2 linked regions of the Rosistilla ulvae genome follow. The protein of the gene in region 1 interacts with the protein of each later gene in a pairwise test. Links are inferred from orthologs where the notes say so. Each region holds a gene or a part of one and is shown on either strand. Other genes may lie near its edges. The genes, in order: EC9_RS03950 and def.

Region 1 (11,269 bases):
GCCGCTGGCGGCCAGCATCGCGTCGCGGACCGATTCGGCATCCAGCGACCGCCGTGCGTAACGCCAGTGCCAGCGATTGCCCGGGTCCGCTGCGAGGCTCGCATCGTCATCGACGCTCGCCAACTGATACGTCCGCGACTTCATGATCAATCGATGCAGCGACTTCACCGACCAGCCCGACGCGATGAACTCCGATGCCAGCCAGTCGAGCAATTCCGGATGCGTCGGTGGCTCGCCGCGCGATCCGAAGTCACTGGGCGTCGCTACGATCCCTTGACCGAAATGCCACTGCCAGACACGATTCACGAAGACGCGGGCCGTCAACGGGTTCGTGGGCCGAGTGATCCAGTTCGCTAGGTCGAGCCGCCCGCTGCCGGTTCCGTCGGCAACCTCGTCGGCCCCCAGCAGTTCCAAGTTTCGACGCGGGATTTCGTCCCCCAGACGATGCGGCTCTCCTCGCAACTGCAACCGCGTGTTAACCGGCGAGCCTTCGGAAACTGCGTACGCCACGGGGTAACCAACCTCAGTCGAAATCGACAATCGGCGAGCCGCCAGCGTCTTGAGTTCCGCATCAACCTTCGCCAACTGTTCTTGCGAAGCCTTGTCCACAATCGCGGGGGCGACGGGGCCCGTTCCCGGGGCGGCGAATGCCGTTTCCTGAAGTCCGAGGTTGTCGAGATCTCGGGCACATGCACTTCCCTTAACGTGCCCGTGGCCATCACAGATGAAGCAATTGAGGATCCCGTCCCAGTTTGGTCCTGTCGCTTTGTTATCGAATTCGGCTAGGTCATCCGGCGTGCCAACGATTCCGGAGAAGGTCTTTGTGTCGGGGTCGATCGTTAGTCGCAGCGTGTACCAGGTCCCCGGCGTGAGCTTTCGAATCGTCTCCCACTTCGAGCCGTTGCGGATCGCAAATTCCGTCGATGTTGCGCTGCAGTCGACGGCCAGCGACTGGGCAACACCGCGACCGAGGAAGAATCGAAACGCCCCTTTTTCTTGCGACGATTCAACGGGCCGGAAATCGATGGTGAAGTGCAGCTGCTTTCCAGGCGTCGCCCGCAAGCCGCTTTCAAAAACGTAACGCAAACCATCCGACACCTTACCGCTTCCAAGACGCACACCCAACGTCCCTTTGGGATGAATATGTTCGAAGGGACTTTGCGCATCCGCGGTCAGTTCGATCGGTCCCGCACCGGCCCAGGGTTTGCCAAGGGACTTACCAAGCTTCTGGGCCTCGAAACCAAGGTCGACGCCACCGGCTCTGACGTTCGGATCGAACTCCGCTCTCTTGCCTTTCAATACGGCGATTTCACTGTCCAGTTGAGCCAGCGTTTCCGCTTTCGCCATTTCCCGTCTCGCGACTTCATCGGGAAGAACGAGCGCCGGAAAGTGAGCGGGGCGTTTCTGCGATTCGCCGCCAGGAAATGCCCACTTCGTGCTTTCCATAATTCCGTAAAGGGCATAATAATCCGCGGCGGATATGGGGTCGTACTTGTGATCGTGGCAGCGAGCGCAACCCACCGAGAGCCCCAGGAGAGAACGGCCCAGCGAATCGATCACATCGGCGAAGTCGAGATACTGATAGTCGGGCGACGCCTTGTATCCGTAACGTTTACCGATCGCGAGAAATCCCGTTGCGATCACGCGACTGGCGTATTCATCCGCCGGACCATGATGTGCGAGGATGTCGCCAGCGACCTGTTCGCGGATGAATTCATCAAACGGTTTGTCATGGTTAAAAGCATCGATTACCCAATCGCGATACTTGCCCGCCTCGCGGACTGGATAGTCGGCTCCATCCCCCGCGGTATCGGCATACCGAGCCACGTCGAGCCAGTGGCGTCCCCAACGCTCCCCATACGCCGGCGATTCAAGCAGTCGGTTTACAAGCGTATCGAACGCATCGGGAGATTCATCGCGCACGAAAGCGTCGATCTCGCTTGGTGTCGGTGGCAGTCCAGTTAGATCAAACGTCGCGCGGCGGATCAGGGTCCGGCGATCGGTGTCGGGCACGGGGGATAACCCGTTTTCTTTCATGCGAGCAAAGACAAACGCATCGATCTCAGTTCGCGACCAGTTGTCCGCCTTGTCTTGCGGTGGCTCGGGATTTGTCAGTGGCTGAAACGACCAGAACTTGCGAGCCGACTGCAGGTCCATTTTCACTGTCGCTTGCGAAACGGATTCACGTCGCGGATCAAACGCGCCCCGTTTTATCCACGCTTCGAGAACCGCGATCTCCTCCGCTGTCAGCTTTTTGGTGGGAGGCATTTCCAGATCGGGATCAGTGCATCGCACCGCCTGAATCAGCAGGCTGTCATCAGGCTGCCCCGCAACGATCGCTGCCCCGCGATCACCGCCTCGCATCCAGCCGTCGCGTGAATCGAGCCGCAGTCCGCCTTCCTCTTTTTTCGTCCCGTGGCACTCGATGCAATGCTGGACCAGCAGCGGCCGGACGTGTGTTTCGAAGAAGTCCTCGTCGCTCTCTGCGCGACTCACCGACGCGACGCCCAACAAGCAGGTCGTCAACGCAGCGATCCCCCATTGCCGCATGGCGAGACGCTGCCGAGCCTGCTCGATCACTTTGGTGAATGCACAGATCATGTTTGTTCTTCAGCAGTGTTTGGATCGCGAGTTCGATCGACTCGACACGCTGCCTGTGCCAAGCAGACCCGATTGCCTAGCACGCATCGACGGGCAACTAGCTTGCTTATGCAGAACCTGCCAGTTTGGATGCTCCCAAACAACCAGTGGGTAGGCAAATGGTACCCGTGCTGGATCGGTGTTTCAAGCAAATACGTTGGCGGGTGCCGATCGCCTGACTGAACTGCTCATCAAACGCTGCGCCACCAACGGCACGACGAATCGCGTCGCCGCGCGGCAGCGATGTCTTGCTAGTTGGCGTCAGTTCGCTGCAAAACGGGGCCGGGGAGGTTGTATCAACAAGCCATCGATGGAGCCTCAAGCTCGGCGGGAACTAAGGCTTCGCAATGCAATAGACCGCGTCTCCGGTGCGCAGAATTAACTGACCGTCGGCAATCGCGGGCGTGGTCATGCAAAGTTCGGTGCTGTCGAGTTCATTGGTCTGCAAGAGTTTGAATTCAGGGCCGGCGGCAATGGCCAGCGTTTTGCCAAACTCATTCAGACAGAAGATCTTTCCCTGATAAGCCCACGGCGATGATGTAAATGATCTGCCGCCGGGAATCCGTTTCTTTTCGTAGATCACTTCACCCGTGAGCGCATCATAAGAAGCCATCAGGCCCCGATCGTGCAGAACATACAACTGGTCGCCGTAGACGATGGTCGATGGGTTGTACGGCGCCGCCTTGGGCTGACACCACGCAATAAACTCATTGGACGTTGCCTCGCCACGAAGAGAAATATCGCCCGATGCGCCTGGACGAATCGCAAAGATGGGCCGCATGTCGTCATTGACGTAACCCGACGACACATACAGTAGCCCATGCGCCGCGTATGGCATCGCGATTGTGATACTCGAACATCCACTCAGCTCGTAAAGCAACTTGCCGTCCAAGTCATACGATCGAATCCGGCCGGTTCCAGGCGTGATGATCTCAGTCCGCAATTCGTTCCTCCAGATGAAAGGTGTGGACCAGTTGCTCTTTTCGTCGCGTTCGACTCGCCACACTTGCTCTCCCGTCTTTGCGTCGATCGCTGCCAAGTACGACGCATCTTCATTATCGCTTATCAGATACAGGCGTCCTTCGTGCAGCACGGGAGAAGCGGCGGTACCCCAATCGTAGCGAGTTTTGCACGGTGGCAGTTTCTTCTGCCAAACCAAATCACCGTCGACGCTCAGGCAGTACAGCCCAACATCGCCAAATAACACGTAGAGGTGTTCGCCATCACTGACTGGCGTTTCCGATGCGTAACTGTTCTTGATATGACGCGACGTTGCGGGTTTTCCCTGGTGAAGCGTTTTCTCCCATAATGGCTTTCCGGATTTCCGATCCAAACAGATCGCCTTCCATGCATGCGGCACGTCAGCTGGCTTCTCGCGATTACCGCCGAAGTAGAGCCCCGGTTTCGCATCCTCCGGCTTACCTGTGTTTCGAGTCACTGTGGTCAAAAACAGACGCTCACCAACCACGATTGGCGATGACCAACCGCGACCGGCAATCGGCGTTTTCCAAACGACATTTTCGCTTTCGCTCCATCGATCCGGTAGCTCCATCGCTTCGGAGACGCCTCGCGATTCGGGGCCACGAAACTGCGGCCAGTCCTCGGCCGACAGACGCGTGGAACCGCAAAGGATCAGAGCCGCCATCGAGAGGAAAAAAAGATCGAGCCTGGTTTGGCGGAACATAGAGTCATACCTTGGGTGGACTGAGAACGTGGTTGGGTGCGCCATGATATTCCAGCGGGTGCAGGGCTGCCAACTTGGGCTGTCCCCAAATCCTATTATTACAAGGTCACCAACGACCGGTACGCCCCTCTGCATGAACCTGGATAATAACGAGGCTTTATGGTGATCACCAAGTGCAAACAAATTCGACAACCGACGCTGCTGATTGTACTGGCGACAATCTGACAGCACCAACCGCGTGCGCAGCCGAAAGTTTTCATTCTTGCCGGGCAGTCGAACATGCAGGGGCATGCAAAGGTAAGCAGGTTCGACGCCATACGGCTGAACCCGGCGACAGCACCGCTACTGCAACAGTTGCGCAACCCGGACCGATCGCCGCGGGGCTGCGAAAAGGCCTGGATCATATCGATCGATCAATCGCCGGGAAGTCTATCACTGCCCGGCGGTATGCGTATCATCGAAAGCAGGCACTGCGTGCTGGAAATCCAAAGAAGGGGCGACACAAAACGATTGCGAATTGGAGCGGTAAGTAAGGGGGGCACCCAACGGATACTAGCCGTACGTCCACCGCGCGAATACAGACCCGATCGACGAGTTGTTTTCCAAGGTGGTTCCGTGAGCTTGCCCTTCGAACCTGTGTGGGCTGAACTTGTTGCGACATGTGTTTTCGAATCGATGCAGTGACGGCCTGTCGACTTCAATGCGTCTACGTTCGCGTTGCCAAGGGTTGGACGTCGTAGTCGACTCGCAGCAGGAACAGGGCGTGCGACGGGGCGGTGGGGCCGGCTTGGTTGCGGTCGCGGCCGGCGATCAGTTCCTCGATCCAGGCGGGCGGATGTTTGCCGCGGCCGACTTCCACAAGGCTGCCGACGATGTTCCGGACCATGTTGTAGAGGAACCCGTTTGCTTCGACTTCGACGATCAATTGCCCCTGCCCTGCCCTCCCCTGCCCTGTTGTCAGCGCCAGGTCGTGGATCGTGCGGACCGTCGTTTTTCGCTCGCTGCCGGTCGCTTGGAAGCAGGCGAAATCTTGGGTGCCGACGATCAAAGCGGCTGCTTGCCGCATCGCTTCGACGTCCAGTTGGACGTGGTGGTGCCAGAAGTAGCGGAAGTCGAAGGCATCGCGGACGCCACCGATCTGCATTTGATAACGGTAGCGTTTGCCGACAGCATCGCGCAAGGCGTGGAAGTCGACCGGCATCTCTTCGCAGCGATAGACGGTGATGTCGTCGGGGATCTTCGTGTTGATCGCGCGACCCAACGCGGCGTCGCTGGATCGCCAGGCGTCGGTGGTGAGACTTGCGACTTGAGCGATCGCGTGGACGCCCGAATCGGTCCGTCCGCTGCCGGTGATCGAGACGCGCTCACCGGTCAATTCGGCGAACGCGCGTTGCAGTTCGCCTTGGATTGTCGGCAGGTCCGCTTGGACCTGCCAGCCTGCGTAGCGGAAGCCATCGTAGCCGATGGTCAAACGAAAAGTTCTCAACACGTCAGGCCTGGCTTCCGCAAAATGATCAGGCGACCGAAGCCATCTTCTTGGCCAACAGTTCGGCGATCTGAACGGCGTTGGTCGCGGCTCCCTTGCGGAGATTGTCGCTGACGCACCAGAACGCGATCCCGTTGGGGCTGCTGAGGTCCTTGCGAACACGGCCGACAAAAACGTCGTCCTTGCCAGCGCTGTCGACAGGCATCGGGTATTGTCGTCCGGCCAGATCGTCGATCAAAGTCACGCCGTCGGCATTGGCGAACAGCTCGCGGGCTTGTTCGACGGTCAGCGGTTTTTCGGTCTCGACCAGGATCGATTCGCTGTGGCCGATCGCAACCGGAACGCGAACGCAGGTCGGGCAGACGTCGATCGAATCGTCGCCGAAGATCTTGCGGGTCTCGTAGACCATCTTCATCTCTTCGGAGGTGTAACCCTCGTGCTTTTCCGATCCGATCTGAGGGATCAGGTTAAAAGCGATCGGGTATTGGAACGTCTTGGCTGCGGGAGCGGAGCCGTCGAGAGAGCCGCGGGTCGAGTGCAGCAGTTCCGCTTCGCCCGCCAATCCAGCACCGCTGGTCGCTTGGTAGGTGCTGACGACGACGCGCTTGATGCGTGCCGCGTTGTGCAGCGGAGCCAAGGCGACGACCATCTGCGTGGTCGAGCAGTTGGGGCTAGCGATGATTCCTTGGTGGTTGTCGATCGCCGACGCGTTGACTTCGGGAATGATCAACGGCACCTTGGGGTCCATCCGCCAATATCCGCTCTCGTCGACCACGATCGCGCCACGCTCGACAGCCCACGGCGCGAACTCGGCCGATACTTCGTCGGGCGTGCTGGCGATCACGACGTCGACGCCGTCGAACGCGCTCGGTTCCATCAATTCAACGGTAATCTGTTGATCGCCAAATGTGACGACTTGGCCGGCCGATCGCGCCGATGCCAACAATCGCAAGCGTCCGTGTGGCAGCTTGCGTTGCAAAATTTGGTCTAGCACGATCCGACCCACGGCGCCGGTCGCGCCGACGACGGCCAAGGTATCAATCACTTTTGCGTCTCACTTTTTCCAGATTGTTGAGTTCTTAATCTATCGGTTCTCGGACGATCTATTCGCGAACCGCTTTGGCTGCTTCGGCCAAATCGGGGTCGGCCAGTCCCAGCACGCCGCGGCCTTCTTCGATACGAGACATCACGTCGAATTCGATGTCTTCGGAATCGATCTCCCAGAACTTGTTCATCGCTTCGTCGGACAGCGGTTTCCACGATCGGAACAAACGCATGCCGACGCCGCGCGATGGATCGCTGGTGAACCACCATGGGCTCAGCGGAATGTTCGGGTCATCCATTTTCCAATCTTCGTCGACGCTGTATAGACGGGAAGCACAGCGGACGTCTTCGGGCTCCATCTCCCAGCTGCCGCCGCGGACCACGCGTGGGTCGGCGGTTTCGATCGACTTGATCGCTTCGGACGCCTTCACGGTTTTGCCTTCAAAAACCTTGTAGCCGTCTTCCAGGTAGGCGTCGATCGTCCATTCGGCCACGTTGCCCAGCATGTCGTTGAGGCCAAAAGCGTTCGGCTTTTTCAGTCCAACCTTCGACGGGCCATCGGGAGAATTGTCGGCGTACCAAGCGTATTGGTCGATCTCGTCAGCCGATTCGCCCCAGCTGTAAGCGGTGGTGCTGCCGGCGCGAGCCGCCCATTCCCATTCCGCTTCGGTCGGAATGCGGTACTGGGTGTCGGTCATCTTCGACAGCCACTTGGTGAATTGCTTGGCTGCGAATTGGGTCATCGTGACAGCCGGCAGGTCGTCGTCGTCGCCAAATTCAAACGTGTAGCTGGGTTCGTACAGTTCGGTCGGCGTGGTGACCGCGTCGACTTTGTTTTCTGGAGTGACCTTCCGCATGTCGCGGAAAACAAACTCCTTGAATGTCTTGTACATTCCCATGAACTCTTTGTATTCCATCCAGCGGACCTCGGTCTTGCAGACCCACATCGGATCGACATTGACCATGATCTGCGGGCTTTCGTCCTCTTTGTGCCCTGCTTCGCTGGCTGGGCTGCCCATTTTGTAGCTCCCCGCAGGGACCGGGATCATTTCGAAGCTGATCTCGGTGCCGGGGATCGTCTCGGTGTAAGGGACCATAAAGCCCCCTTCGACTGCGACAAACGGCCCCTTGTCGGGCTGGGTTGTCGAGAAGCCTTTGATTTTTGCACTGTCATCGGCTGCGATGGCGACGCAGCTTGTCAACGCAAACAAGCACAGGGACAAAGATCGAGCGTACAGGTTCATATGTAAGTCGTTTCTGCGGGACGAAGATTCGTGAAGCACGGAGTTGCTTTGCATTGTAGTCAAAGGGGGGCAATTTGGCGATTGTTACCAGCTCAATTCCGGCTCCTCGCCACTCGCCGCGACCACAAAAAATGCGTGTTCTGCACAGAGTGACCGCTCGGCTACTTCTTTTCGCCGATGATGGTGTACCGTTCGGGTTGTCGGTCGGCGAATCGGTCGATCACATGTTTCCCGGGAGTCCGGACGATCTGCTTGTTCCGAGCGATCGAAAGGTCGATGTCCGCGGTCAGGATCAATTCTTTGTCGCTGTCGGTTTCGGCGACCATCACGCCGTCGGGACCCGCGATCGAACTCATCCCACAGAACTCGAACGTCCGCTCGGTCCCCACGCGATTGGCGGCGATGAAGTAGAGGTGGTTCTCCATGCTGCGAGCCGGGGGCACGATCTCGGCGGTCCGCCGCGCGGCGACGGGCCAGTTGGTCGACAGCGCGATCACGTCGGCGCCGTGCAGTCCCAGGACTCGCGCGGTCTCGGGGAACGAACTGTCGTAACAAATGGCCATTCCGACACGGATCTCTCCCGCCGATTGGATGCTGAACTCGCGATCGCCCGGATCGAGGAACCGATCGACGCCAACGCCCGGCAGGTGAATCTTGCGGTAACTGCCGACGACACCGCTGCGGTTGATCATGGCTTGCGAATTGAAAAGCTTATCGCCTTCGATTTCCAGGAATCCGATGATCACGTGCAGGTCGGAATCGCCACAGGCGGCGGCAAACGAATCGAACAGCGGGTCGTCGATCGACAGGCCCAGCGGCAAGGCTTCTTCGCGACTTTCGAAGCAGTAGCCGGTCAGTGCACACTCGGGGAAGACGGCCAGATCGACTCCATCGGCTTTGACCGTCGCGATCTTGGCGAGGATCTGTTGGGCGTTGTGGTCGATGTCGGCAAACGCGACATCCATCTGAACCGCTGCGACGCGTTTTGTTTGTTGGTTCATCGTAAGTTGGACCTGTTTGAAAGTTTGGTGACCCGCCCGATTCGGGCCGGCGGGCCCCGCTTCTAGCCTCGCCCAAGGGGGCGTGTTAATATACAGGAGATTCAAATGAATTCCCGCCCCAACTGGGATTTCTCCATCCCTCGAACACTCTTGAAGGTCGATTCCCGATGGCTCTAATGCTCCAAATTTCGCAACATCGTGCGCTTGTCGCTTCGCTGGTTTTGTCCGCCCTGCTGCTGGGCTGTAAGAAGAGCGACAGCACCGGCGATGGCGGTGCCACCGGTGGACGTCAGTTCTTGAGCATGGGTACCGCTCCGGTCGGCGGTGCCTTTCCCGTCGTCGGCGGCGCGATCGCTGAGGTCTTAAACGAACACAAGGGGACCGTCGATTGGAAGGTCCAAGCCAAAGGGACCAAGGGCTCGCAAGAAAACATCCGCCGTCTGCAGCAAGAGGAATTGGAGCTAGCGCTTTCCAACGCTGCGATTTCCTATTTCGCCGCGCGTGGCGAAGCGGGCTGGGACAAGGTCTACGACATTCGTGCGATCGCGACGCTGGCACCCAACGTGGCTCTGTTCATCGCGCGAGCCGATTCGGGGATCCAATCGATCGCCGATCTCAAAGGCAAACGCGTGATCACCGGGCCTGCCGGTGCCGGATTCCAACAGTTTGTCGAACCGATCCTGGCCGAACATGGTGTCGCTTGGGATGAGATCACTTCGCTGAATGCGACGCAAAGTGGAGCTGTCGATCAATTGGGCGACGGCGCCGCCGACGCTGCTTTCTTGGGCGGAGCGGTTCCAACCGGATCGATCACTCAAGCTGCCAGCACGTTCGACGTGACTTACATTCCGTTCGACGAATCGGTTCGTCAAAAGCTGATCGAGAAGTACGCTTTCTTCCACCCCGCGACGATTCCCGGCGGGACCTACAAAGGACTCGACGACGATTTCTTGGGACTGAACGTCGGTTCGATGCACTTGATCACCGCGGCATCGCAGAGCGACGAATTGATCTATGAAGTCACCAAATCGATCTGGGAAAACCGTGCGGAGATCGCAGGAAAACACCCTGCGGGCAAAGCGATCAACGAGAAGAACGTCGCTCGTAACACCGGGATCGAATATCACCCCGGTGCCATCAAGTTCTACGAAGAGGTAGGCGTGTTGGAAGCGGCGGAGAAGCCAGCCGCTGAAGAAGCGCCCGCAGCAGACGCGCCAGCCGAAGCCGCCGCAGCGGCTGAGTAATCGGCGAGGTCAGATGTTCTCGTAGTGGATCTTGTTAAAAGATCCTTCGAGGACTTTCAATTATCCCGCAGGGATCGAAGCAATTAGCCGTAGGTAAGCGTAACGCCACCTGCGGTTTTTGCGTTATTCATGTCGTTGACCGCCGAAGGTGGTCACAAAATCTGATGCGGGCGTGCTGCGAGCCCCTTCAGGGGGGGATTGATTGAAATTTCTCGTTTACCGGTGGTGTTCGCGTTCGCTCCACCACCGGCTAATTGCTGCAACGCTTACGGCGAGGTCGACACTTCTGACGCGGATCGATTGCACGATTCAATAACCGCTTGTGCGAAAGGATCTTTTGACAAGATCCTCTACGGGCTGGCGGTACTTGGGCGGCCGAAGACGAATCGGTTGTAGAAAAGGAACTTCGCTGCAAAGCCTGCGATCAAGACCGTTGCGGTGGCGATCAGGTAGTGGATTTCCAGGAGGCTGTGCAGTCCTAAAAACGCCGCGTATTCGAGTCCGCGAAAGCAGATCGTGGCGGTCAGGAAGGAAGCGAGTTGCGTGGCGATCGGCTGGCCGCTGGCTTGGAAAACGAACCAGCGACAGCAGGCGAAGTTGACGAACAAAATGATCACCAACGCGGCGGCAAACGCAAGTTCGGCGGGCCATGCCGCGTATTGAGTCAGTCCATGAGTGATCGCGAGGTTGCCGACGAAGCTGACGCCGCTGATCAGCATAAAACGGATCGCGCGGCCTACCGGGGCTGCTTGGTCGCTTCGCCGCTTCATGCCGAAGGAGTCTGTGAATTCGGAAGCGTCGATTGAGCGTCGCACGGCTTTTGACCGGCCACGATCACATTCCAGGTGAGAGGTGTTAACAGACGTCCGGCGACCGCTTCGATACCGCGATCCAGGCCGCAGGCGATCCGCGACGCGGGAGCGGTC
Region 2 (11,191 bases), 3.0 Mb from region 1 along the record:
GCAAGGGGATTGGATTGTCCGCGACAATGCCAGTCGCAACGGGACCCGTATCGAGGCGCAACCGGTTCATGGCGATCAAATCATTCGGGCGGGACAAACACTAGAAATCGCTGGCTGCCAGATGGTCTTTGTCCATGACATTGCCGATGCGTTTGAATGTGAATCACCAACGGTTGGCGGCGGCACGCCCGAAGGAAGTGGGGTGCTGGAGGAGCAGCAGACGGTCGAAGGGATCGACGCCGGAGAAATCACGCATCGCCAGCGGAAGAGTCCGTTCTTGGAACAACGGCTTCGCAAAACCAAGGCTTCCGAAAGTGCTGGGGCGGCGCAAAAGTTGTTCCAGTTCGCGTTTGAACTTTCACGTTGCGAGACGATCGACGCCGCGGCGGAATCGGCCCTCGATACTTTGATCCGGCACACCGGTGTCGCCACCGGCGCGGTGATGCGGTTGTCCGACGCGGCAAAACCCGAATCGAACGATCCCAACGATCTCGTCCTGATCGCGACGCGGCAACGGCTGCATCGCAGCTACCATCGCGTTCCCGATTTTGTCGCTGAAACGGTCCTTCGCGACGGCGAAGCGGTGTTGGCTCGCAATATCCGCGACGATGCGGCCCTTGCCAGTCCCGACAGTCGAGGGGAGATCAGCACCACCAGCACCGTTTGCGCACCGATCCGAATCGAAAAACAGTCGATCGGTCTACTGCATCTTTATTCCTCCGACGACGAACCCTCCCTGGAACCGGAGCATTTGGAGTTCGCATTGGCGGTCGCCGAAAATTTGGGACTTGCGTTTCAAAATCTCCTTCGCCAGGCCAAGCTGGCGACGCGGTTGGACCGCAGTCGCCAGAAAGTCGATCAGTTGCGGGAACAGTTGGAGAAACAAACGAAGATCGTCGGCGACAGTCCCGAGATCCGCGCGATCAGCGAAGCGATCCGTCGCGCGGCGCCGACATCGGCAACGGTTCTGATCCGTGGCGAAAGTGGCGTCGGTAAAGAACTTGTCGCACAATCACTGCACGATCAGAGCACGCGCAGCGAGGGACCGTTTTTGTGTTTGAACTGCGCGGCCCTCTCGCCATCGCTGTTGGAAAGCGAGTTGTTTGGTCACGAAAAAGGGGCCTTCACCGGTGCCACCGATCGCAAGTTGGGCAAGTTTGAAGCGGCCGATGGTGGCACGTTGATGCTGGATGAAATCGGTGAGATGAGTCCCGAGATCCAAGCGAAGTTCCTTCGCGTGCTGGAAGGGCACGCCTTTGAACGCGTCGGCGGCAACCGCTCGATTCGCGCCGACGTGCGGGTCGTTTCGGCAACCAATCGAGACCTCGAACTCGAGGTCCGCGAGGGGCGGTTCCGCGCCGATCTCTATTTTCGACTGCACGTATTGGAGATCGTGATCCCGCCGCTTCGCCAGCGTGGACGCGATATCCTGCGGTTGGCCAATCACTTCTTGAAGCTCTACTGCCGTCAGATGGGGCGTAAGATCGAAGGCTTTACCGCCGCCGCGGAAAAGCGATTGATGAAATACCCTTGGCCGGGGAACATCCGCGAACTGAAAAACGTGATCGAGCGAGCTGTCGTCTTGACGACGAAGACATCGATCGATGCCGATGATCTGGTTTTATCAAATGTTCATGTCGCCGGATCGTCGACCGACGTAGGCAACGACGAGGTCGGCTTCGAAGAACAATCTCTGTTGGACGTCGAACGCCATCATATTCTGCAAACCCTGCGGGCAACCGCTGGCAATAAGAGCAAAGCGGCTTCGATTTTAGGGATCGAGCGGTCGACGCTCGATCGAAAGTTGAAACGCTACGATCTTGGGCCGCGCGACTGGATCGAATAGGTCCGGCGGCGGGAGATCGATGCGAGACGAGCTTCTTATGCTTGCGGTACCAGATCACCGCTGTCGATCTGCAGTTCGCCTGTGTCGATTTCCAGTTCACCGCTGTCGATGTCAAATTCCATCGGAATCCGATCGTCTTGCTCTTGCAGATCGATCTCCGTTCCATCCTCCAAAATCAACGTCCGCAATTCCAGCCCGGCTGGCCCCGTGGCAACGACGACCTTGCCTGAACCGGCGGTCCCTTCGACGGAGAAGACGAGTTGCTGTGGCCCTCCCTGATCGGCGAGTTCCCCGGTGCTTTGAAAGTCGATTTCGGCCGATGTCACGTCTCCAAGATTCTGTTGGACGATCCGGTTTCCCTTGATCGTTTCGACCGAATCGCCATACGCCATCCAGGTCAACGCGACAGCTCCCAAACAACCACAGCAGATGATTCCCAGTCCGATCAGGACCACGGCGATAACGATCTTGATCGCTTTGTTTGACTTCGGTGGATTGGGAATGGGGGCGTCATCCGGCGAGTAGGTTGACATGGGTTTGCGTTCCTTCGTATTGATTTTGTGGTAGCGTCGCCGATGCGGTGCAGCTTGATCGGTGGCGCGTGCGGAGTGGTGCTGGCACCATTGCGAAGATTATGGGACATCGGTCGTCGCTGATCAATGCGACGACGATTTGAGTCCGCGAGGAACGAATCGGTTCGCAACGAAAAATGGCCCGGCCATCAGCCCTCGATTGGAATGTTGTGATCAAAATGTTTCCCTTCGCGAGGGACGATGGTAAGCTAGCCGACTGAACAAACACCTCCCCCCGAAATAGAGAACCCAATGAAACGAATCTTTGCATTGACCCTGAGTGTAGCGCTGATGAACGTTGGCCTGATGGCCGACGATGTCGATTTGAAAGATACCTACTTGGATCCCGCCACGGCGCCGATCGATTACCAAATCCAAGGGGAATACGAGGGGACAGCCGGTCCCGACTCGCTCAAGTTTGGCGTCCAAGTGATCGCTTTGGGGGACGGCAAGTTCCGCCTGATCAGCTACGGCGACGGACTGCCCAGCGCGGACGTCTCTCACAAAAACATCAAGACCGAGATCGATGGCGAGTTGCAAGGAGATGCGGCCGTATTTGCCAACGATCTGTTCAACGTGGAAATCTCCAACGGTGAACTGAAGGTCTCGACAGCGGCCGATGGAATCTTGCGCGGTACGCTCTCTAAGGTTCAACGCGAGAGCGACACGCTGGGGGCCAAGCCGCCCGCTGACGCATTGGTGTTGTTCGACGGATCCTCCGCTGGCGCCTTTGAAAACGGCAAGTTACAAGGCGATCTGCTGGCAGCGAATTGTTTCAGCAAGGAGAAATTCGGCGATCACACGCTGCATCTCGAGTTCCGCACGCCTTTTAAACCCAAGGCCCGTGGACAGGCTCGCGGTAACAGCGGCGTCTATATGCAGAGCCGTTATGAATTGCAGGTCCTCGATTCGTTTGGATTGGCGGGGAAGAACAACGAGTGCGGCGGCATCTACCAAATCGCCGAACCAAATGTCAACATGTGCTTTCCACCGTTGCAATGGCAGACCTACGACATCGATTTCACCGCTGCCCGCTACGATGACCAAGGGAACAAAACCAAGAACGCGCGTGCCACGATCCGTCACAACGGTGTCGTGATTCACGACGACCTGGAACTTCCTCACGGAACACCTGGCCGCCACCCCGAAGGGCCCGAGCCCGATGCCCTGTATCTGCAAGGTCACGGCAATCCCGTGGTCTATCGCAATATCTGGGTTGTGAAGAAATAGGCCGCTGTGCGAATCGACGTCGGGTGATAACTCGCGGGGCCAGCTTCGGTTGCCCGGCGAGTTGCGACGTTGATGTGGATTAGAGAATCGTTCCGGCGGGCAATTGGTTGCCGCGCATGAACTCATCCGCTGTCATCTCCCGCTTCCCGGCGGGGACCAACCGCAGGATCTCGACGCAGCCGTCCGCCGCCGCGATCAGTAGCCGACGAGCGTCGACGATCACTTGGCCCGGGGCGGCATCTTCTGGACGAGCGGTTTCGGTCGCAGCGATTTCGCGAATCACCAACCGTAGCGGTTGCTTCGCTCCGGTTTCGGCCAACGTAAACGCTTCGGGCCAGGGTTGCATCGCGCGGACATGGAAGTCGATCTCGCGAACCGTTTTTGTCCAATCGATCCGGCCGTCCGCTTTGGACAACCGTGGCGCCTTGGAAACCAAGGCTTTGGCCTGCGCCGCGCCGATCGGCGACTGGCCATCCCACGTTCGCAGGGTTTCGATCGCGTCGAGGGTCGATGCGACCCCCAGTTCGCTGAGCCGATGTTCCAATTCGCCCGCGGTCTCGGTCACCTGGATCGGCGTCGTTGCCGAAGCGATCACCGGCCCGCCGTCCAATCGCGGCGTCATGTGGATCACGGAGACCCCGGTCTCCGGATCACCGTTCCAGAGCGCCCATTGGACCGGTGCGGCTCCGCGATAGGCGGGCAGCAGCGAGCCGTGCAAATTGATGCCCCCCAGGGGAGCAGCTTCGAGCGCCGCGGAGCTTAAGATTTGGCCGTAATCGCAGACGACAAATAGATCCGCCTGTTGTGCCTGCAAGCGTTCGATCGCATCGTCGTCGTTGATGTTCGGCGGATCGTAAACCGATAGATCGTTTGCCGCGGCCCACTGTCGAACCGGACTTGGAGGTGCCGGTTTGCGGCTTTTGCTGATGATCTCCGGACGGGTGACGACCATCGCGATGGAATCGCCCGATTGGCGAATCGCTTCAAAGGCTGGTACAGCAAAGGGGCCGGTTCCCATCAAGACCATCGTCAACGGGCGATCAGGCATAACGCTGCTCCCACTCGTTGCGGCGTTGGATGATCGCTTCGTCGGTTTCGATCGACCCCGTCTGGCGTCCGCTGTCGCGAGCGATCTCGAATTCGGCCAATACCCCTTCGAGATCTCGCCGCGATTCATCGGTCATCCGATCGATGAACATCACGCCATCGAGATGGTCGTTTTCGTGCTGCAGGACGCGACCTAGGAAGTCATCGACGGTCCGTTCGATCGGATTGCCTTTGAGATCGAATGCGCTCAGCCGAATCTCTTTGGGGCGAGTTACATTTCCGAAGACGCCTGGCAGACTCAAGCACCCTTCCTCGGCTTGCCAAGATCCTTTGGGACGTTGGATGACCGGATTGATCAGAACCAATTCTTCGCCATCCCCCTTTTCGCCACTCGGATTGACGACAAACATTCGCAACGGGATGTCGACTTGGTTGGCGGCCAAGCCAACGCCTCGGGATGCGTACATCAGGTCGAACATTTCGTCCACCGCAGCCCGCAACGCCTTGTCCACTTTGCGGATCGGTTTGCTTTTGTAACGGAGCGTCGGATGGGGATAGGGAACAATTTCAAGTGGCATGGCAACTGGTGCGGGCAAAATGGCGGATCGGGCGGTAAGCCCCAATTATAGGATCAGTCCTGTTCGATCACAGGCGGCTTGCTCCAGTCGACAAAACGGCCGACCGGATGGGGCAGATACTTGCCATCGGCACGCTCTAGCATGAACGCATCCAGTCCCGCGTCGACCGCAACCTGCGGTCCCTCGGCCGGGCCCAGCACGTTCAGCGCGGTAGCCCAGCCATCGGCCAGCATGCAGCTGGATGCAACGACCGAGACCGACGCTAGGCTGTGAGTGACCGGGCGGCCGTTGCGAGGATCGATCGTGTGGGAGTAGCGTTTTCCGTCGATTTCGAAGAAGTTGCGGTAGTCGCCTGAGGTGGCGATCGCTTCATTCTCGATAGCGACCGGGAACAATAATATGGTCGTCAGTTCGTCGGGGCGTTCGACTCCCGCACGCCAAGGACGGCCGGGACCTTTGTCGCCGCAAGCGCGGATCTCACCCCCGATGTTCACGAACACGTTTTTGCATCCCAGGCCAACCAACAGGTCGAGGATGCGGTCGACGCCGTGTCCTTTTGCGATCGCCGATAGATCGACACGCAGCAGCGGTTTGTCTTTGCGAAGCGCTGGGGGATCGCTGCGAACGTGCAGCGATTGGTAGCCCGTCGATTGGGCGGCGGTGTCGATCGCTTCCTGGGACGGGAGTTCCTGTTTGTGATCGTGGGGGCCAAAGCTCCATAGGTTCACCAACGGACCGACGGTCACATCCAACGCGCCCCCCGATTTTTCAGAGATCTGCAGCGCGGCGGCGACGACCGACGCGGTCTCCGGCGAAACGTCGAACCATTCGAGGCTGGTCGAATCGTTGAACCGAGAGATCTCCGATGTGGAGATGTAGGTCGACATTTGATCGTTGACGCGGCGCAGTTCGCGATCGACCAACAGTTGCCAATCGGCGGCGAGATCGGCCGGAGGATCGGCGATTTTGACCTCGTACTGAGTCCCCATCGTCTTGCCCGCAACCTGCAAGATCTCGGCGGCGACCGGTTGCGATGGCTCTTGGGCGATGGGGCGTTCACATCCGACAAACAACAGCGCCGCTGCAAACAGCAGACGCAGGGAAACAATCGTATCGGAGCGTATCGTCATCAAACTACCGCTTTGTTCTATTTGGGTTTCCTGCCTCGATGCGTCCGCCGATCGGATTTGCGCCCTCGATCGACGGGGCGTCACCGTGAGGGGGACTAGGCTTTTTTGACGAATTCCGACTTCAGTTGCATCGCGCCGACGCCGTCGATTTTGCAATCGATGTCGTGATCGCCATCGACGATGCGAATGTTTTTGACCTTCGTGCCGACCTTGACGACCAACGACGTCCCTTTGACTTTCAGATCTTTGATCACGGTCACCGTGTCTCCCGATTGCAACGGGTTGCCGTTGGCATCGCGAATTCCCGGTTCCTGAGCCTCGTCGTCCGTTCCCGCGTTGGCTGTCCATTCGTGGGCGCACGATGGGCAGATCAGCAAAATGCCGTCTTCATAGGTGTATTCGGAATCGCACTGGGGACAGTTTGGTAGATCGCTCATCGTTGGGTATTGGGGCTTGTGGTAGGAACGTGTCGAGGGAACGTCGCGACCAGTTTAACCTTTGGTCTTCGAACGCAACACCGGCGGAGCCCCATCCGCAAGACAACACGAGGTGAGGAGACGGTGGAAGAGGGGGACGTAAGCGAGCCGTCGGCCTCATTAACTCGAAGCGATTAGATCCTCGACGACGTGTCCTTTGACATCGGTCAAACGCATGTCGCGGCCACCAAATCGGAAGGTCGATCGCGTGTGGTCGACTCCTAATAGATGCAGCATCGTGGCGTGAAGGTCATGTACCTCCATGCGGTTTTCGATCGCTTTATATCCAAATTCGTCGGTGGCTCCGTAGACGGTACCGGCTCGCACGCCGCCGCCAGCCATCCAGATCGTAAAGCCTTGCGGGTTGTGGTCGCGCCCGTTGCTCCCTTGGGCAAACGGAGTGCGTCCAAATTCCCCCGCCCAGACCACCAGCGTTTCATCCAACATGCCCCGCTGCCGTAGATCCTTCAACAGCGCAGCGATCGGTTGATCGACAGCGCGGGCGTTGTTTTCATGCCCCTCTTTTAATTTGCTGTGTTGATCCCAGCGGTCGGCACCAACGGACGGGCAGGTCAGTTCGATAAAGCGGACGCCTCGTTCGACCAGCCGCCGGGCAAGCAAGCACTGGGCGGCGTAGATCTTCGTCGGGCCGTACTTCGCATCGATGCCATACATCGATTGGATGGAGGCGGGTTCGTCGGCAAGCGACATCAATTCGGGAACCGCCATCTGCATTTGATAGGCGAGTTCATAATTCTGGATCGCTGACTCAAGACTATCGTGTTTGCCAAAATGTTCGACAGACATATCGTCCAAGCCGCGGACGAGGGCGAGCTTGCGGAGTTGGGCTTCAGCTGACTTCTCGGTCCGTTGGATATTGGCAACCGCGGAGCCCGACGGTTTGAAGACCGATCCTTGATAGCTGGCTGGCAGGAATCCGCTGCCAAAACAATCGAGCCCTCCCGGTGGAATCAATCCGCCGTTGATCACGATGAAACCGGGCAGGTTCTGGGATTCGCTGCCCAAACCATAATTCACCCACGCCCCCATGCTGGGACGCCCTTGCAAGCCACTGCCCGTATGCAAAAAGTAGTTTGCAAAGGTGTGTTCGGGAAACTCCGAGACCATCGACCGAACCACCGCGAGTTCATCGGCGCAGGTACCGACGTGCGGAAACAGTCCGCTTACCGGAAGCCCCGATTCACCGTAGTTCGTAAACTTCCAGGGACTATCAAGGACCTTCCCCGTGTTGTTGAACTGGGTCGGTTCGACTGCGAAGAACTCGCTCGGCTCCCTGCCATTAAACTTCGTCAACATCGGTTTGGGGTCGAAGGTGTCGACCTGCGATGGACCACCATCCATGTATAAGAAGATAATGTTCTTGGCGCGAGGTGGATGGTGCAGTCCATGCAACGCGTTCCCCAAAAGCGTTGGGCTGTTGGTGTCGACGGCTTCGCTGGTAAACGCGGGATCGGCCGTCAGTGCGGCCAGAGCGACCGCGCCGAAACCGCTGGCGGTACGTCGCAGCATTTCGCGACGCGATGTTGGATGCGGTTGATGTCGTTGGCATGGGAATCGAAAGGATGCGTTCATCGTAGGAAAATAAACTCCTTCGTGTTGATGATCGCGTGCGCCAGATCGGCCCAGCGGGAAATGTCGGTGAGCGTTTCGGCGGTTGTTGGCGAGCCGAGGAATTCCAGCGCTAATTGCAGTTCCCGTCCGGTCGGTTGGCGTGCGATCGCCGTTTGGTACATCCATCGGATCCGTTGTTCGGCGACGCTCGGATCGGCGGAGCTTGGAAAGCGTTCGATCGTCCGCTCGGCCCATCGCTGGGCTTGGGCGACGACCAACGGATCGTTCATCAGGATCAACGCTTGGGCGGGAACGTTGGAAACGTTGCGCCGTCCCATCGTGCTAAACGGGACGGGGGAATCGAAGGTGAGCATGAACGGCGACAGAAAGTTTCTGCGGACCGAAATGTAGATCGATCGCCGCCCCGCACCATCCAGCGGACCGTTGACGCCGGGGCGTCCACGGCCGTCCATGAATCCGGTTAAGTGAATCGGGATCGGTTCACCATACATTTGATCGTTCAAGCTTCCCGAAATGGTAAGCAGGGAATCGCGGATCGCTTCCCCTTCCAAGCGTTTGGGCCAGCGATGGTGCCACAGCAAATTTTTCGGGTCGGCGGCAACCGCCGCGGGATCGGCGAGAGCGGACATCTGATACGTTCTCGATAAAACGATATACCGGATCAGTTGTTTAATGCTGCGGCCGTCGGCTTGGAATCGTATGGCTAAATGATCCAACAGATCGGGATGTGTGGGCCGTTGTCCCAAGACGCCAAAGTCGTCGGTCGTGGGAACGATTCCTCGCCCCATCAAATGATGCCAGACGCGATTGACGATGACTCGCCAGGTGAGTGGATTGTTGGGATCGACGATCTGTTCAGCCAGTTCAAGTCGGCCACTCCCGCGGGCTATCGGAAGCGGTTGGTCTCCGGTGATCGCCGTCAGAAAGTGGCGAGGTTCAAGCTTGCCAGGGTTGCTGGAATTTCCCCGGATCAACACATGGTCGTCCTCTCCGGTGCCGTCGAGCATCGCCATGGCAGCGTGAGATTCGATTTGGATTTGCTGTTTCAGCGACGCCCGAGCATCGGCCCAACGCTGCACCAAATCGCGGACGGTCGAGGCGACGTCCGATTCGCCGGTCATGATCTCGTCGAGATGTTGTTGGCGTTCTGTTGCCGAAGCGACTTGCAATGCCTCGTTCGCTTCTGCCGCTTTCAGTTGCTCGGGGGAAGCGTTTTTCAAGACCATCGAAATTTCGAGCGTCGCGTCTTTGGCGGGCGTAAACTCCAAATGGACGCGGTGCCCAATGTAGCGCTGCAGGTTCAGATGGACCCAGTTCTGCTTCGCTGAAAACTCTTTGATCGTCTGGCCGTGCAGTGGTCCGGCGACCAAGCGATGCGAATCGACGCAAGCGACAACGTGCCCGCTGCCGTGGACGCGGCAGGCGATGTTGCCCTGCTGGACTTCGAACGTGGGAGTCCGCAATGTGCGGCCCGCACGTGGAATTTTGAGTAACGAGTTCCGATGGTGGATCCCTTTTTCGTGGATCGACCGAAGACCATCCCAAAATCGATCGCTGGCCGCGGCAGTTCGCCGGACCACGTGCAACTTTGGTTGGCCGTCGATAGAGGTGATTTGCAGTTCGCCTGCGTTTCGAGGTCGGTCACCAAAAACGAAGCCGTTCTGAATATAGTCCGCTGCGTCGATCGTGGCGTAGTCGACGACCAAACTGGCGTCGGGGGGCAGCGGGGCTCCTACCGGTGTCGGTGGGTAGCTTGGTTTGGACAGTGCGGCCTCGATTTCGGTTTGATACTTCGCGTCGAGTTCGGACAGCCGATCAGCGATAGCTTGATTGTGTTGCAGCGATTCGAACCGGACCTGTCGATAATCGCTGCCTTGCAAAAAGCCTGAAAGCGCGTAGTAGTCAGCTGTCGAGATCGCGTCGAACTTGTGATCGTGGCAGCGTGCACAGGCGACTGTCACTCCCAAAAATGTCTTCGACATGACATCGATCATATTGTCGAACCGGTCCGATTCCTCCTTGCGGATATCGACAGGGGAATGGACCCATTCCCCCAGGAACCAGAAACCGGTACCCAAAACCGATTCGTTGAACTTCGATTCTGGGTGAAGGCGAGGCGAGGGGAGCAGGTCGCCGGCGATATGTTCCCGGATCCATTGGTCGTAGGGAACGTCGGCATTGAGTCCGCGGATGACGTAGTCGCGGTACTGATATGCGTTTCTAGAATCGTTATCGAATTCGTGGCCGCGCGATTCCGCATATCGCACCAGATCCAACCAGTGGCGGCCCCATCGTTCACCAAAACGTGGCGAGTCTAACAGCTGGTCCACCAGATACGCTGTCGCTTCCTCGCGGGTGTCATCGAGAAACGATTGCAGTTGATCGGCGGTCGGAGGCAGGCCTGTCAGGTCGAAGTATAGACGCCGCGCGAGGGAGTTTCGGTCGGTGTCTTGGGAAGGCCGCAGGTCCGCCTGTTCCAGCCGATGCAAAATAAAGCGATCGATATCCGAACGGGGCCATGCGGTATCGGAGACTGGCGGCGGGGTGGGGGATGTCAGCGGTTGCCATGCCCAATGTTCGGCAGCTCGTTGTTGCAAGTCGAACGCATCGCGCTGTCGATCCGATTGCGGCGGTGGTTCGTCCGGCCAAGGAGCTCCCATCGCGACCCATTCTTCAATCGCGGCGATCTCTCCGTCGGGAAGCTTCCCCTTGGGGGGCA

Evidence for each region.
Region 2: the proteins of EC9_RS03950 (region 1) and def interact in binary tests that used the Escherichia coli proteins (3 or more experiments, as listed by UniProt). The link is inferred for Rosistilla ulvae from one-to-one orthologs.

Annotation. Positions count from the first base shown.
Region 1 is NZ_CP036261.1:1,079,010-1,090,278, forward strand. The notes cover bases 4,848-7,808. They hold EC9_RS03950 (aspartate-semialdehyde dehydrogenase), read right to left. Parts: upstream 6,856-7,808; coding sequence 5,839-6,855; downstream 4,848-5,838. Other genes in these bases: truA (tRNA pseudouridine(38-40) synthase TruA), read right to left, coding at 5,031-5,810; EC9_RS03955 (formylglycine-generating enzyme family protein), read right to left, coding at 6,914-7,808. Also shown: EC9_RS03935 (PSD1 and planctomycete cytochrome C domain-containing protein), read right to left, coding at 1-2,601; EC9_RS03940 (outer membrane protein assembly factor BamB family protein), read right to left, coding at 2,975-4,516; more of EC9_RS03955, read right to left, coding at 7,809-8,077; EC9_RS03960 (carbon-nitrogen hydrolase family protein), read right to left, coding at 8,260-9,099; EC9_RS03965 (TAXI family TRAP transporter solute-binding subunit), read left to right, coding at 9,267-10,343; EC9_RS03970 (GtrA family protein), read right to left, coding at 10,694-11,113; EC9_RS03975 (class I SAM-dependent methyltransferase), read right to left, coding at 11,110-11,269.
Region 2 is NZ_CP036261.1:4,065,432-4,076,622, reverse strand. The notes cover bases 3,482-6,364. They hold def (peptide deformylase), read right to left. Parts: upstream 5,274-6,364; coding sequence 4,689-5,273; downstream 3,482-4,688. Other genes in these bases: EC9_RS14340 (FAD:protein FMN transferase), read right to left, coding at 5,327-6,364; fmt (methionyl-tRNA formyltransferase), read right to left, coding at 3,728-4,696; EC9_RS14355 (3-keto-disaccharide hydrolase), read left to right, coding at 3,482-3,648. Outside these bases: EC9_RS14365 (sigma 54-interacting transcriptional regulator), read left to right, coding at 1-1,846; EC9_RS14360 (Coa1/Tim21 domain-containing protein), read right to left, coding at 1,882-2,379; more of EC9_RS14355, read left to right, coding at 2,671-3,481; more of EC9_RS14340, read right to left, coding at 6,365-6,403; EC9_RS14335 (zinc ribbon domain-containing protein YjdM), read right to left, coding at 6,499-6,840; EC9_RS14330 (DUF1501 domain-containing protein), read right to left, coding at 7,000-8,409; EC9_RS14325 (PSD1 and planctomycete cytochrome C domain-containing protein), read right to left, coding at 8,469-11,191. UniProt on the Escherichia coli protein: Removes the formyl group from the N-terminal Met of newly synthesized proteins. Requires at least a dipeptide for an efficient rate of reaction. N-terminal L-methionine is a prerequisite for activity but the enzyme has broad specificity at other positions.